Regions from separate parts of the Nonomuraea sp. NPDC000554 genome, predicted to be linked through region 1. Evidence: riboswitches for the same ligand, from Rfam matches in the RefSeq annotation. Region 1 holds a riboswitch; the other holds the start of a gene.
What was found. Region 1 has a riboswitch for glycine ahead of gcvT (glycine cleavage system aminomethyltransferase GcvT). Riboswitches for the same ligand answer to the same signal wherever they lie in the genome.

Region 1 (7,195 bases):
AGGTCTTCGACGGCGATCACATCGAAGCGGCGGGCCAGATCGGTGCTGGTCTTCTCCACCCAGTCCTTACGCCGGTCTGTCTCACGCACCTTCAGACGCGCGATGGCGGTCTTGACCTTGCCGCGCCGGTTCGATCCACGGCCGGCCCGGGCGAGCTTGCGCAGGAGCCGCTTCAGCCGGGCCTTCTCCGTCTCGCGCAGGGTCGGCGCGTTCAGGATCTGCCCGGTCGACAGGGCCGCCGATGCGGCCACGCCTCGATCCACACCCACCGTCTCGCCCGTACAGGGGGCGGGGATCGGGTCGGAATGGCAGCGAACGCGACATGCCAGCGGCCCGCCGCATCACGGGTGACCCGAAAGGACCTCACCCCATCGGGCACTGGACGAGACCAGCGAAACCGCACCCACCCCACCTTCGGAACCCGCACCTCGCCCACATTCCGGGACACTCGGCGCACATCACCGGGCTTCACCGCGACGATCCGGAACCCTTCACCCCGCCCGCGCCTGCGGAAGGCAGGCCGCCGATGCGTCCCGCCGAAGAAGTTCGCCATCGCCTGCGCGAAGTCCTTCAGCGCCTGCTGCTGCACCACGATCGGCCCAGCCCGCAGCCACGCGAACTCCGCCCGCGCCTCGGTCAGCTGCCTGCACTGCTCGGCGAAGCCAGGCGCGCTCTGACGCCCCGGCCGCCAATACGCATGCTGCTCCACAGCAAGATTCCACACATACCGGGCATGCCCGAAATGCTCCACCAGCACCTGCTCCTGGGCAGGCGTCGGCTGGAGCCGGTAGCGGGACACGCCGATCAACCTACCGACCACCACCGACAAAACCAGGAGACCACAGTGTCCGACCGTTCCGCCTCTCCTCCCCGCCATGAAGGGCGAGGCATCCAGGCTGTAGGTAAAGGGTGAAACACATGCAGCGTTTGCAGGACCGCGTCGCCGTCATCACCGGCGCGGGCAGCGGCATCGGCCTGGCCACGGCCCGCAGGTTCGCCGAGGAGGGCGCCAGGGTCGTCTGCGTGGACGTCGACGAGGAGGCGGGCAAGAAGGCCGCGGCCGAGGTCGGCGGCCTCTTCGTCCGGGCCGACGTGACCAGCGAGGACGACGTCGCCCGGATGTACCAGACGGCGTTCGACACCTACGGCAGCGTGGACATCGCGTTCAACAACGCGGGCATCTCGCCGCCCGACGACGACTCGATCCTGGAGACCGGCCTCGACGCCTGGCGGCGCGTCCAGGAGGTGAACCTGACGAGCGTGTATCTGTGCTGCAAGCACGCGATCCCGTACATGCGGCGGCAGGGCAAGGGGTCCATCATCAACACCGCCTCGTTCGTCGCGGTGATGGGCTCGGCGACCTCGCAGATCTCCTACACGGCGTCCAAGGGCGGGGTGCTGGCGATGTCGCGCGAGCTGGGCGTGCAGTTCGCCCGCGAGGGCATCAGGGTGAACGCGCTCTGCCCGGGGCCGGTGAACACGCCGCTGCTCCAGGAGCTGTTCGCCAAGGACCCGGAGCGGGCGCAGCGCCGCCTGGTGCACGTCCCGGTCGGCCGGTTCGCCGAAGCGTCCGAGATCGCCGCGGCTGTCGCCTTCCTGGCCAGCGACGACGCCTCGTTCATCACAGGCTCGGAGTTCCTGGTCGACGGCGGGATCTCCGGCGCCTACGTCACCCCGCTGTAAGGAGAAGCCGTCATGCGCCGTCCCGTCATCGGCATCACGTCCTATGTCGAGCCCGCCCGGTTCACCGTGTGGGAGCTGCCCGTCGCGTTGCTGCCGTACATGTACGTGGAGCAGGTGGTGCGGGCCGGTGGCCAGCCCGTGATCCTGCCCCCGGCAGGCGACCCGGCCTCGGTGGTACCGCGGCTCGACGGGGTGATCCTGGCGGGCGGCGGCGACATCGATCCCGCCCTCTACGGCGAGAGCCCGCACGAGCGCACCGGCTTCGTCAGAGACTTCAGGGACGAGGCGGAGTTCGCGGTCCTGTCCGCCGCGCTCGACGCGGGCCTGCCCTACCTGGGCGTCTGCCGTGGCCTCCAGATGCTGAACGTGGCGCTCGGCGGAAGCCTGCACCAGCACCTGCCTGACGTGGTCGGGCACTGCGGCCACTCCCCCGCGCCCGGCACGTTCGGCCCGCTGCCTGTCACACCGGTGCCGGGCAGCCGGGTGGCCAAGGCGCTGGGCCCGGACCCCCTGGAGGTCATGCACTACCACCACCAGGCCGTCGACAGGCTCGGCCCCGGCCTCACCGTGACCGCCACGGCCGACGACGGGACCGTCGAGGCGGTCGAGCTGGACCCGTACCCGTTCGCGGTGGCCGTCCAGTGGCACCCTGAGGCGTCTGAGGACGGCGCGCTGTTCGAGGCGCTGGTGGCGGCCTGCTGACCCCCTGGCCGGACCGCGAACTCGGACGTACGCGACAAGAGCCCCGCGACGGCACTAGGCTGGCGGACGACACCGACGAACCCGTGCGGGAGAGCGTCCTGACAGCCGGTCAGGGCCCCTGAAGGAGCAAGCCCTCCCCGCGAACCTCTCAAGGCAAAGGACCGCGCGGACGAGGTGGCTCTGGAAAGCAGGCCGGTTGGCCTCGCCGAAGGTGAAAGTCCGGCAAAACTCGGGCGAATCTCTCAGGCATCGATGACAGAGGGGGAGGATGCTGGCATCCGACTCTGCCCTGAGGTGCGACACATGTCCCGACCCACACCGCTGCGAGACGTCCACGAGAGCCTCGGCGCGACCCTGACCGACTTCGCGGGCTGGCTCATGCCCCTGCGCTACGGCAGCGAGTCCGCGGAGCACAACGCCGTACGGCAGGCGGCGGGGCTGTTCGACCTCTCGCACATGGGCGAGATCTTCGTGACGGGCCCGCAGGCGGCCGAGGCGCTCGACTACGCGCTGGTGGGGCACCTGTCGGCGCTGGCCACCGGCCGCGCCCGGTACACGATGATCGTGGACGAGCGGGGCGGGGTGCTGGACGACCTGATCGTCTACCGGCTGGGCGACGAGGAGTTCATGGTGGTGGCCAACGCCTCCAACTATGAAAAAGTCGCGAATGAGCTGATAAATCGCAGTAAGTCGTACGACGCGGTGGTTGACGACCGGTCCGAGCAGTACGCCCTGATCGCCGTGCAGGGGCCGCGCGCGCAGCAGATTCTCGCCACGCTCACCGACGCCGACCTCGACGGCCTCAAGTACTACGCGGGCCTGCCCGCCCTGGTCGACGGCCGGCAGGCGCTGATCGCCCGCACCGGCTACACCGGCGAGGACGGTTTCGAGCTGTTCGTGGCCAACCAGGACGCGGTGCCGCTCTGGCACGCCCTGACCGAGGCGGGCACGCCGCACGGCCTGCTGCCCGCGGGTCTGTCCAGCCGCGACACCCTCAGGCTCGAAGCGGGCATGCCGCTGTACGGCAACGAACTCTCCGCGAAGCTGACCCCATTCGACGCGGGGCTAGGCAGAGTGGTGAAATTCGACAAGCCGGGCGACTTCGTCGGCAGGTCGGCGCTCGAGGCGGTCAAGGACGACGCGCCGCGACGCAGGCTCGTCGGGCTGGTCGCGCGGGGCCGCCGGGTGCCCCGACACGGGTACCCGGTCACCAAGGACGGAGCCGTCGTCGGCGAGGTCACCAGCGGTGCGCCATCCCAGACCCTGGGCAAGCCCATCGCGATGGCGTACGTCGACGCCGGGGTCAACGAAGGTCTGGCCGTGGACATCCGGGGCAGCCATGAACCCGTGGACCTGATCGAGCTGCCCTTTTACAGGAGGAACAAGTGAGCAACATCCCTGACGAGCTGAGCTACACCAAGGAACACGAGTGGATTTCCGGCCTTGAGGACGCCATCACGGTGACCATCGGCATCACGGCCTTCGCCGCCGAGGCCCTCGGGGACGTGGTCTTCGTGCAGCTTCCGGAGGCCGGCTCGGTCGTCGAGGCGGGCGACTCGGTCGGCGAGGTCGAGTCCACCAAGTCCGTGAGCGAGATCTACACCCCTGTCGGCGGTGAGGTCGTCGAGGTCAACCAGGCCATCGTCGACGACCCGTCGCTCGCCAACAGCGACCCGTACGGCGAGGGCTGGATGTTCCGTGTGCGCGTCCAGGGCGACCCGGAGGACCTGCTCACCGCCGAGGAGTACACGGCGCTCACCTCAGGCGAGTCCTGACCCACCCGCCGGGGTCCTGACCTGGGCCCCGGCCTTTCTGAAGGGCGCACATCAATGGCGATCAGCGTCTTCGACCTCTTCAAGATCGGCATCGGCCCGTCGAGCTCGCACACCGGCGGCCCGATGGCCGCCGCGCACCGCTTCGCCCGCGGCCTGCGCGACGACGGTCTCCTGGAGCGGACGGCGCGCGTCGAGACGATCCTTTACGGCTCGCTCGGGCTGACCGGCAAGGGTCACGGCAGCGACAAGGCCGTTCTGCTCGGCCTGTCGGGTGACAAGCCCGAACTGGTGGACGTCGACGGCATCGACGCCCGCCTCGCCGACATGCGCGCCTCCGGCACCGTCAAGCTGTTCGGCACCCGCGAGATCCCGTTCGTGATCGGCGAGGACCTCGTCTTCGAACGCAAGATCTCGCTCCCCGAGCACCCGAACGGCATGCGGTTCACCGCGTTCTCCGACTCGGGCGAGAAGCTGCGGGAGAAGGTCTACTTCTCCGTGGGCGGCGGCTTCGTCGTCGACGAGAACGCCACGGGCGCCGACCGGATCAAACCCGACGACACCGTCCTGCCCTACCCCTTCACGACCGGGGAAGAGCTGCTCAAGCACTGCTCGAACACGGGGCTGTCCATCTCGGCGCTGATGATGCGGAACGAGCAGGCCTTCGGCCGCACCGAGGAGGAGATCCGCGCCGGGATCCTGAACCTGTGGCGGGTCATGTCCGACAGCGTCCGGCGGGGCATCGCCCAGGAAGGCGTGCTGCCTGGCGGCCTGCGCGTGAAGCGCCGCGCCAACCAGCTCCACCGCCGCCTGCAGGCCGAGTCCTCGGAGAAGGACCCGCTGCACGTGATGGACTGGGTCTCGCTGTTCGCGCTGGCCGTCAACGAGGAGAACGCCGCGGGCGGGCGCGTCGTCACGGCCCCCACGAACGGCGCGGCGGGCATCATCCCCGCCGTCCTGACGTACTACAGCCGGTTCGTCCCGCACGCCGACGACGAGGGCGTCATCCGCTTCCTGCTCACCGCCACCGCGATCGGCGTCCTGTTCAAGGAGAACGCCTCGATCTCCGGCGCCGAGGTGGGCTGCCAGGGCGAGGTCGGCTCGGCCTGCTCGATGGCCTCGGCCGGCCTCACCGAGGTCCTGGGCGGCACGCCCGAGCAGGTCGAGAACGCCGCCGAGATCGGCATCGAGCACAATCTCGGCCTGACCTGCGACCCGATCGGCGGCCTCGTCCAGATCCCGTGCATCGAGCGGAACGCGGTCGCGTCCATCAAGGCCATCACCGCGGCCCGCATCGCGCTGCGCGGCGACGGCCGCCACTTCGTCGCCCTGGACAAGGCCATCAAGACGATGCGCCAGACCGGAGCGGACATGCTGGACAAGTACAAGGAGACATCGCGAGGCGGCCTGGCCGTCAACGTGATCGAGTGCTGACCGACCTCGCAAGTGGTAGGTAGTGCTGTACCACTTGCGAGGGGGATCGTGTCCTACCACGAGGCGGTCGACGGGCGTTACGAGCGGCACGAACTGCTGGGCGACGAGGGTGCTCGGTGAAGGTCGCGTCCACCAGCCAGGGCCGAATGCTAGCGGCGGACGTGCAGGCGGACGACCGCGCCCACCTCGTCGTCGCGGATCTCGCGCCGGATGCGGCCCACGATATCCCGGTCCAGCTTGTTCACCACCGCGCCGACGTCGGCCGAGGACGGGCAGCTCAGGCCGATGCGCAGCCTGTCCGCGTCGCCCACGACCCGGACCGCCGCGTGGCTGAGCCCGTCCACGTCCTTCAGGCCGATGCAGAGCATCGCGGTGCCGGTGCCCGTGCGGGCGCCCCTGCGGCCCCAGCCGAGGCTCAGCAGCAGCCACCGGAGCGCCACCAGGGCCAGCACCGTCATCAGGAACGCCAGCAGCCACAGGGCCCAGGGGTTGTCCGCGGCCGCCGCGGCCGTGCGGTCCGGCAGCAGCCGGGCGCGTGGTGACAGGCCGGGAATCCGGTCCTTGGCCCGCAGCCAGGCGTAACCGCCCGCCAGCAGCAGGAGCGCGCCGACGACGGCCAACCCGATGCGGTTGCCCGGGTACTGCCTCATCAGATCCCCCTCCTGCGCAGCCGCACCACGACCTCGCCGCTGGCCAGCGTGCCCACACCGGCCAGCCGGTCCCCCACCGCGTTGCCCACCTGCTTGAGCATGGCCCCCGAGCTCTCCGGGCCGGTCACCACCGTGACCTCGATCGTCCGCCTGAGCAGCTTGACGCGGGCCTTCTCCACGCCCTCCACCTCCTGCGCGACCGCCCGCAGCGTGCGGCGCAGGCCGATGCGGGTGATGCCGATGACGATCCGCGCGTCGGACGTCTCGACCGGCACCAGCCGCGACCGGCCGGGGACGGCGGCGAGCAGCAACATCACCACGCCCGCGAGCGCCATGACGAGCGCCCAGAACGACACTTCCAGCCAGGACGATCTCCGGGCCGCCGCGATCGCCTCGTCCACCGGCACCCAGCCGAGCGGATTGCCGACCAGCGCCGAGACCACCTCGGCGGCCGTCAGGCCGAGCCCGGCGGTGACCGCGAAGGCCACGGCGACCCCCGCCGGAGTGCGCGCCGGGCGGAGCACGCGGTTCGCCCGGCGGCGCGGAGTCTCGTGCGCGGCGAGCACGGCACCTGGCAGTAGCTGCTGGAACGCGGTCATCACACCGTCCACAGGTACACGTGCCGGGCATCGGCTGGACCGCGCCCCCGCCGCCGGTTTGCACGATCATTACGGACGCCCCAAGAGATATGAACCCCCCTCATGTTCAACTGGGCGCCCTGCCGATACGCTGCTGGTATGGATGACCGCCAGCGCTACGACCGGGCGACGGCGACGCTCGAGGCGCCGTTCGCACTCCTCGACCTGGCCGCCGTCCGCGCCAACGCCGCCGACATGGTCCGGCGGGCGGGGGGCAAGCCGATCCGGGTGGCGAGCAAGTCGATCAGGTCACGGCCGATCCTCGAACGGATCCTGGCCATGGACGGCTTCCGCGGTGTCATGGCCTTCACCCTGC
Region 2 (7,195 bases), on a different contig from region 1:
GCGCCTTGTGAGCCGACAGGCCCCGCCAAGAGGCGGGCCGGGCGAGCAAGCAGTACCGGCCTATAGAAGGGCCGAGCGAGCCGGACAACCCCGTGTACCGGCCCGTGGGGTAGCCGCGTATCAGCCCGTGGGGGCGTGTGGGCGGGACGTCCGTGGACGGGGGCGGGACGTCCGTAGGCGGGGGTCGCCGGTCCGTGGGCGGGAGCACCGGTCTGTGGGCGGGGCGTCCGGGGCGGGGGCGTCGGTCCGTGGGCGGCATGTCTGTGGGCGGGGGCGTCGGTCTCCGGGCGGGGGCAGGAGAGGATCAGGCGTCGCGGTTGTAGCGGAGGCGGACCTCGGCGGCGAGGGTCTCGTCCTCGTGGTTGAGGCCGTACGCCCACACGCTGTCGGCCTCCTCGTCGCGGCCGCGGAGCGGGAAGGTGCGCGCCAGCAGTTCGACGGCGAGGGCGCTGGTCTCGGCGTCGCCACCCTGCTCCAGCGCGGCCGTGAACTCCGCGCACGCCAGCTCCAGGTGCGCGATCCCGAGCTGGACGCGCAGCCGCGCCACGTCGCCGTCGGCGGCGCCCTCCAGGGCGTCGAGGAGGACCTCCGCCGCCTGCCCCGGCTCGCCGCGTTCCAGCAGCAGGTCGGCGAGCTGCTGGCGGGCGTCGACGGCGACCTCCCCATCGGACGCCTCCACGGCGGCCCGCAGCTCGCGTTCGGCCTCGTCGTAGTCCGCCGACAGCCTGGCCAGCGCGAGATGGGCCAGCGGGACGTAGGCGCGCGTGCCGAGCCCGAGCACGGCCTGCCAGGCGGCCCTGGCCTGCTCGGCCCGGCCTTCCCGTTCGAAGCCCTGCGCCAGGTGGCAGGCCGCCTGGGCGGCGAATTCGGGGTGACCGGTCGCCAGGGCGGTGCGGGCGGCGGCGCGGGCGCCTTCGACGTCGCCGCGCTCGTCGAGCACCACGGCTAAGCCGACGGCGGCCTGCGCCCTGTCGGGGCCGTCGGGGTCGGCGGCGAGGTCGGCGAGGATGGCCGCCGCCCCGTCGAGGTCACCGTCCTCCGCCAGGCGGCGGGCGGTGTCGAGGGGTGGGGTCTCCAGCTCTGAGGACGTCAAGAGAGCTCCTTAGGCGACGGACGCCCCGAGCCTAACGAGTTCTGGCGATCATGTCTGCTCACTTGACGGTGAAGGACTGGCCCGCACTCGGTTCGCCGGGTTTCGGCCCGGCGCGCAGCAGGCGCAGCGACCTGATCGCGATCACGCCGAAGGCCAGTTGGAAGGCCGCCTGTCCGAGAACGAGGTGCCCTTCGGTGCTCAACACGTAGATTCCGGACAGCACTCCGCTGCCGACCTGGACGGCGACCAGCACGACCCCGGCGGCGTCGGCGCGGGCCCACGTGACGAGCAGGATCGCCAGGATCAGCTCGTGAAGGAACAGACCGGCGCCGAATAGCCTGTGTATCCAGTGCACGGGCTCGGCCAGCGTGTAGGGCGTCAGCAGGACGCCGGTCAGTAACACGGCGAAGGAGTCTCCGGCCCGCCGCACGAACCCGGGCGAGCGCAGGTCCGGGGCGGCGGCCCGTAACGCGCGGCGGGTGAACAGCGCGGCCCCGAGGAAGCCGATCGCGTAGGGGACGATGGTCCGCCAGTGGACGCCGAAGTCGCTCATGCCGCAGTTGACCGTCAGGCAGTCCGGCATGGCGACCAGGCACGTGGTCAGCCCGCCGAACAGGCAGAGCTGGCCTTTGACGAGGTCGCCGAGCACGCCGTCGCGCATGGAGCCCTCCCGCGGTGATCCACCGCGTCCACCGTACCGACAAATGACGCGAAACGGCCCTCCCCGCAGCACGGAGAGAGCCGTGACGCGAGAAGGGCCGTGACCCACCGATGGCCGTGGCACACGAAGCACCGCGGCGCGCAGAGGGCCGCGCGCAGAGGGCCGCGTGTAGAGGGCCGCGTGTAGAGGGCCGCGTGTAGAGGGCCGCGTGTAGAGGGCCGCGTGTAGAGGGCCGCGTGTAGAGGGCCGCGGCGCCGGAAGGGCGCCGCGCGGCGGAGCCGTCAGTCCTCGTAGGCCTCCAGCGGCGGGCAGGAGCAGACCAGGTTGCGGTCGCCGAACGCCTGGTCGATGCGCCGCACCGGCACCCAGTACTTGCCGTCACGCAGCGACGGCAGCGGGTAGGCCGCCTCGGTGCGGGTGTACGGGTGCGACCACTCGTCGGCGGTGACCGAGTCGGCGGTGTGCGGGGCGTTGCTCAGCGGGTTGTCGGACCGGTCGTAGGCCCCGGACGCGACCTTCGAGATCTCGCCCCTGATCGCGATCATCGCCTCGGCGAACCGGTCGAGTTCGGCGAGGTCCTCGCTCTCGGTGGGCTCGATCATGAGCGTGCCCGCCACGGGGAACGACATGGTCGGCGCGTGGAAGCCGTAGTCGATGAGCCGCTTGGCCACGTCGTCGACGGTGACGCCGGTCTCCTTGGTGATCTGGCGCAGGTCGACGATGCACTCGTGGGCCACCAGGCCGCCGCGCCCGGTGTAGAGGACCGGGTAGTGGGGGGCGAGCCTGCGGGCCAGGTAGTTGGCCGACAGGATCGCCTGCTCGGTGGCCGCGGTGAGCCCGTCGCCGCCCATCATCCGGACGTAGGCCCACGAGATCGGCAGGATGCCCGCCGAGCCGTACGGGGCCGCCGACACGGGCCCGACCGGCGAGCCGTCGCGCAGCGGGTGGCCCGGCAGGTAGGGCGTCAGGTGGCCGCGCACCGCGACCGGGCCGACGCCGGGGCCGCCGCCACCGTGCGGGATGCAGAACGTCTTGTGCAGGTTCAGGTGCGACACGTCGGCGCCGAACTGGCCCGGCTTGGCCAGCCCGACCAGGGCGTTGAGGTTGGCCCCGTCGACGTACACCTGGCCGCCGGCGGCGTGCACCTTGGCGCAGACCTCGGTGATCGTCTCCTCGTAGACGCCGTGCGTGGACGGGTACGTCACCATGATCGCGGCCAGCGCGTCGCGGTGCTTGTCGATCTTGGCGTCGAGGTCGTCCAGGTCCACGTTGCCGTCGGAGTCGCAGGCCACGACCACGACCCGCATGCCCGCCATGACGGCGCTGGCCGCGTTCGTGCCGTGCGCCGAGGACGGGATGAGGCAGACGTCGCGGTGGGTGTCGCCGTTGGCGCGGTGGTAGGCGCGGATGGCCAGCAGCCCGGCGAACTCGCCCTGGGAGCCCGCGTTCGGCTGGATGGACACCGCGTCGTAGCCGGTGACCTCGGCCAGCCAGCCCTCCAGCGTCGCGATCAGCTCGCGGTACCCGGCGGCCTGCTCCTCGGGCGCGTACGGGTGGACGGCCGCGAACTCGGGCCAGGTGATGGGCTCCATCTCGGTGGTCGCGTTCAGCTTCATCGTGCACGAGCCGAGCGGGATCATCGACCGGTCGAGCGCGATGTCCTTGTCCTGAAGCTTGCGCAGGTAGCGCAGCATCGAGGTCTCGGAGTGGTGGTCGTGGAAGACCGGGTGGGTCAGGTAGCCGGACTCACGTGCCAGCGACGCCGGGATCACACCGGGCTCGGCGAGCTCGTGCAGCGAGACGGCGACGCCGAACGCGGCGGCGACCTGCTCCAGGTGGCCGAGGGTGGTCTTCTCGTCGCAGGAGACGGAGACGTGGTCGGCGTCGACCTGCCACAGGTTGACGCCGCGCGAGGCGGCCTCGGCCACGACCGCGGCGGCCCGGCCGGGCACGCGGGCGAGCACGGTGTCGAAGAACGCGTCGTGCACGACCTCGACGCGTCCGGCCCGCAGCACCTCGGCCAGCGTGACGGCGTGCGCGTTGACGCGGGAGGCGATGCGGCGCAGCCCCTCGGGGCCGTGGTAGGCGGCGTACATGCCGGCGATGACGGCGAGCAGCACCTGGGCGGTGCAGATGTTGCTGGTGGCCTTCTCGCGGCGGATGTGCTGCTCGCGGGTCTGCAGCGCGAGCCGGTAGGCGGGCGAGCCGTCGGTGTCGACGGAGACGCCGACCAGGCGGCCCGGCATCTGCCGCTGCAGGCCTTCGCGCACCGACATGTAGGCGGCGTGCGGGCCGCCGAAGCCGAACGGGACTCCGAACCGCTGCGAGGAGCCGATCGCGATGTCGGCGCCCAGCTCGCCCGGCGCGGCGACCAGGGTCAGGGCGAGCAGGTCGGCGGCGGCCACCACGAGCGCGCCGGACGCGTGCGCGGCGGCGGCGACCGCGCGGAAGTCGCGCAGGCGGCCCGACGCGCCGGGGTACTGCACGAGGACGCCGAAGCACTCGGGCAGCTCGCCGGTCAGGTCGCTCTCGACGAGGGTGATGCCGAGCGGCTCGGCGCGGGTGGCCAGCACGGCCTTGGTCTGCGGCAGCGCGTCGGAGTCGACGACGAACACTGCGCTCTTGGCCTTGCCCGCCCGCCTGGCCAGCGTCATCGCCTCGGCGGCGGCGGTGGCCTCGTCCAGCAGGGACGCGCCCGCGACGGGCAGGCCGGTGAGGTCGGAGACCACGGTCTGGAAGTTGAGCAGCGCCTCCAGGCGGCCCTGCGAGATCTCCGGCTGGTACGGCGTGTAGGCGGTGTACCAGCCCGGGTTCTCCAGCAGGTTGCGCCGGATGACCGCGGGGGTGATCGTGTCGTAGTAGCCGAGGCCGATCATGGAGGTGAGCACCTGGTTGCGGTCGGCCAGGGCGCGCAGCTCGGCGATCGCCTCGGTCTCGCCGATCGCGGCGGGCAGCTGGAGGCGGTCCTTGGCCCTGATGGCCTCGGGCACGGCCACCGCCACCAGATCCGCCACGGACTCGAAGCCCACGGTTTCGAGCATGCGCTGCTGCTCGGATTCCGACGGGCCGATATGCCGGGACGAGAACGGCGGTGCAGACAGGTCGGTCATGGAGGTGCCTCCCGAGGGCTTGGAGACCGGCGCCAGGGCGCGGACGAGTGCCGGATCTCCCCCTCTGTCATGGCGACCTGAGAGCTTCACCCCGAAGGGCTTGCACCGTCGGTGAGACGCGCCTGGCCGGCGCGCCTGCTTTCCAGAGTTGCCTCACCCGAGCGGTACGGGCGCCTGAGAGATTCCGGGGAGGGTTGCTCCTTCGGCGCCCCGGGCAGCAGCCCGGGGACTCTCCCGCACGGGGTCATCAGCTTTTGTCCCTAAAGGTTACTACCCAATGCGACGCGCGCGTCGCCGCTGGGCCAGCTCGTCAGTGGGATGGTCGGCCGGGACGTCGTCCGCGACCGCCGCTCTTTCCCCCGGCAGCTCCGCGAGGGAGCCCTCGACCTCGCGCCAGACCCTGCCGAGCGCGATGCCGAACACGCCCTGGCCGCCCTGGAGCAGGTCGATCACCTCGTCGGCCGAGGTGCACTCGTAGACGCTGACGCCGTCGCTCATCAGCGTGATCTGCGCGAGGTCGGCGACCCCGCGATCGCGCAGGTGCTGGACGGCGGTACGGATCTGCTGGAGCGACACTCCGGTGTCGAGCAGCCGCTTGACCACCTTGAGCACCAGGATGTCGCGGAAGCTGTAGAGCCGCTGGGAACCCGAGCCCTGCGCGGCTCTTATCGTGGGCTCCACCAAGCCGGTGCGCGCCCAGTAGTCAAGCTGCCTGTAGGTGATGCCGGCCGCCGAGCAGGCCGTGGGGCCGCGGTATCCGATGTCACCTGGCAACGTCGCGGGCCGCTCGTCGAAGAGCAGTCCCTGCTCTCCGGCACGCTGCCGCGCGCTCTCGCGCCGCACCGGATCTTCCTGGCCGGCCGTCTTTCCCTCGCCGCTGCTGACCGCCACGCGGACCTCCGGCTTTCTCTCATCCCGCGGTCTGATCTGGGGGTTCGTAAAAGGGCGACCACGGGTTTCACTTGCACCGTAGGACCGTGACCATGCTCAGTCAACGATCCGGCTCGGCGCGTCGTGAAGCGTAAATGCACTGAAATACCTACCCCGCCCTGCCGAAGTCTTCGGGAGTGATCGTGTCAAGGAACTCCCTGAACTTCTCCACCTCATCCTCTTGGTCGTCGGGGATGATGACCCCGGCCTCCTGGACGACTTCCTCGCTGGCGAAGATACGCGCTCCGGTGCGAAGCGCAAGCGCGATCGAGTCCGACGGGCGGGCGCTGACCTCCACCCCGTTGGAGAAGACCAGGTCGGCGAAGAAGATGCCGTCGCGCAGGGCGACGATGTTCACGGCGCGCAGGCCGACACCCAGGGCGCTCAGCACGTCCCTGAACAGGTCGTGCGTCAGAGGCCGCGGCGGAGGCTCCTCCGCCTGGGCCAGGGCGATGGCCGTCGCTTCGGTCATGCCGATCCAGATGGGCAGGAACCGCTCCCCGTGTGCCTCCTTGAGCAAGACGATCGGCTGATTTGTGGGCATTTCTACGCGAACACCCACGACCTCCATCTGCAACACGGGCTGCTCCGTATTCGACTGGCCGGTGACCCGGCGCAGCTATTTGCTGGTCCGCTTCTGCATTTCAACGTAACACCCGTTGGGCCCTGTACGCCCCGCCGGTCCGGTCATCGTCCCAGAACGTCGCGTACGCCGGTGCGCAGGAGGGCGGCATGGAGGTCGAGCAGCAGGTTGGACAGCTCTCTGGCCACCTCGTCGGCCTCGCCGATGGCGCCGGGGGCACGGCGCTTGAGAATGGGCGCGACCGTCTGCTCGATCAGCCCCGACTCGCGCTCGGCCGCCGCCTTGACCGCGCGCAGATGGCGGGCGTGCAGGCCGAACCGGGCCAGCGCGCCCACGCTGCGGGCGATCTTGAGTGCGTCCTCGTCGTAGCGCCTGGCCTTGGCGGCGAGCAGGCCGTAGTCCTCCAGCTCGGTGAGCGTCTCGTCGTCGAGCCCGGCGGCCTCCAGCAGTTCGGCGCGGCTCAGCCGCACCTCCTGCTTCTCCTGCACGGCGCGCGGACGGCCGAAGCTCTCGACCATCCTGTCCTTGATCACCCGCAGCGGCAGGTAGTGGTCGCGCTGCTCGGTGAGGATGAAGCGCAACTGCTCCACGTGCAGGTGGGTGAACTTGCGGTAGCCGGACGGGCTGCGCTCGGGCTCGATGAGGCCCTCGCCCTCCAAGAAACGGATCTTGGAGATGGTGACGTCGGGGAACTCGCCCTGCAGGAGCGCGAGCACCTCCCCGATGCTCATGTGCGAGCGTGCCGCCTGCGAGCTCATGCGCCTGCGGCGGTCCGCATCAGGAAGACGAGGCGGAACTTGCCGATCTGCACCTCGTCT

Region 2: it holds a riboswitch for glycine, as region 1 does, so the genes downstream of both, gcvP (aminomethyl-transferring glycine dehydrogenase) here and gcvT (glycine cleavage system aminomethyltransferase GcvT) in region 1, are expected to answer to the same signal.

The regions. Positions count from the first base shown of each region.
Region 1 covers NZ_JBEPDC010000001.1:253,415-260,609, forward strand. The annotation lists gene ABT294_RS01365 (RNA-guided endonuclease InsQ/TnpB family protein) at 1-251, opposite strand, end outside; gene ABT294_RS01370 (RNA-guided endonuclease InsQ/TnpB family protein) at 212-799, opposite strand; gene ABT294_RS01375 (3-oxoacyl-ACP reductase) at 919-1,683, shown strand; gene ABT294_RS01380 (gamma-glutamyl-gamma-aminobutyrate hydrolase family protein) at 1,696-2,385, shown strand; glycine riboswitch at 2,462-2,559, shown strand; gene gcvT (glycine cleavage system aminomethyltransferase GcvT) at 2,689-3,774, shown strand; gene gcvH (glycine cleavage system protein GcvH) at 3,771-4,160, shown strand; gene ABT294_RS01395 (L-serine ammonia-lyase) at 4,215-5,591, shown strand; gene ABT294_RS01400 (hypothetical protein) at 5,741-6,241, opposite strand; gene ABT294_RS01405 (DUF6286 domain-containing protein) at 6,241-6,840, opposite strand; gene ABT294_RS01410 (amino acid deaminase/aldolase) at 6,979-7,195, shown strand, end outside.
Region 2 covers NZ_JBEPDC010000006.1:186,883-194,077, reverse strand. The annotation lists gene ABT294_RS14225 (tetratricopeptide repeat protein) at 305-1,093, opposite strand; gene ABT294_RS14220 (hypothetical protein) at 1,152-1,754, opposite strand; gene gcvP (aminomethyl-transferring glycine dehydrogenase) at 2,036-4,864, opposite strand; glycine riboswitch at 5,017-5,111, opposite strand; gene ABT294_RS14210 (MerR family transcriptional regulator) at 5,135-5,755, opposite strand; gene ABT294_RS14205 (bifunctional nuclease family protein) at 5,904-6,374, opposite strand; gene ftsR (transcriptional regulator FtsR) at 6,482-7,108, opposite strand; gene ABT294_RS14195 (double zinc ribbon and FHA domain-containing protein) at 7,132-7,195, opposite strand, start outside.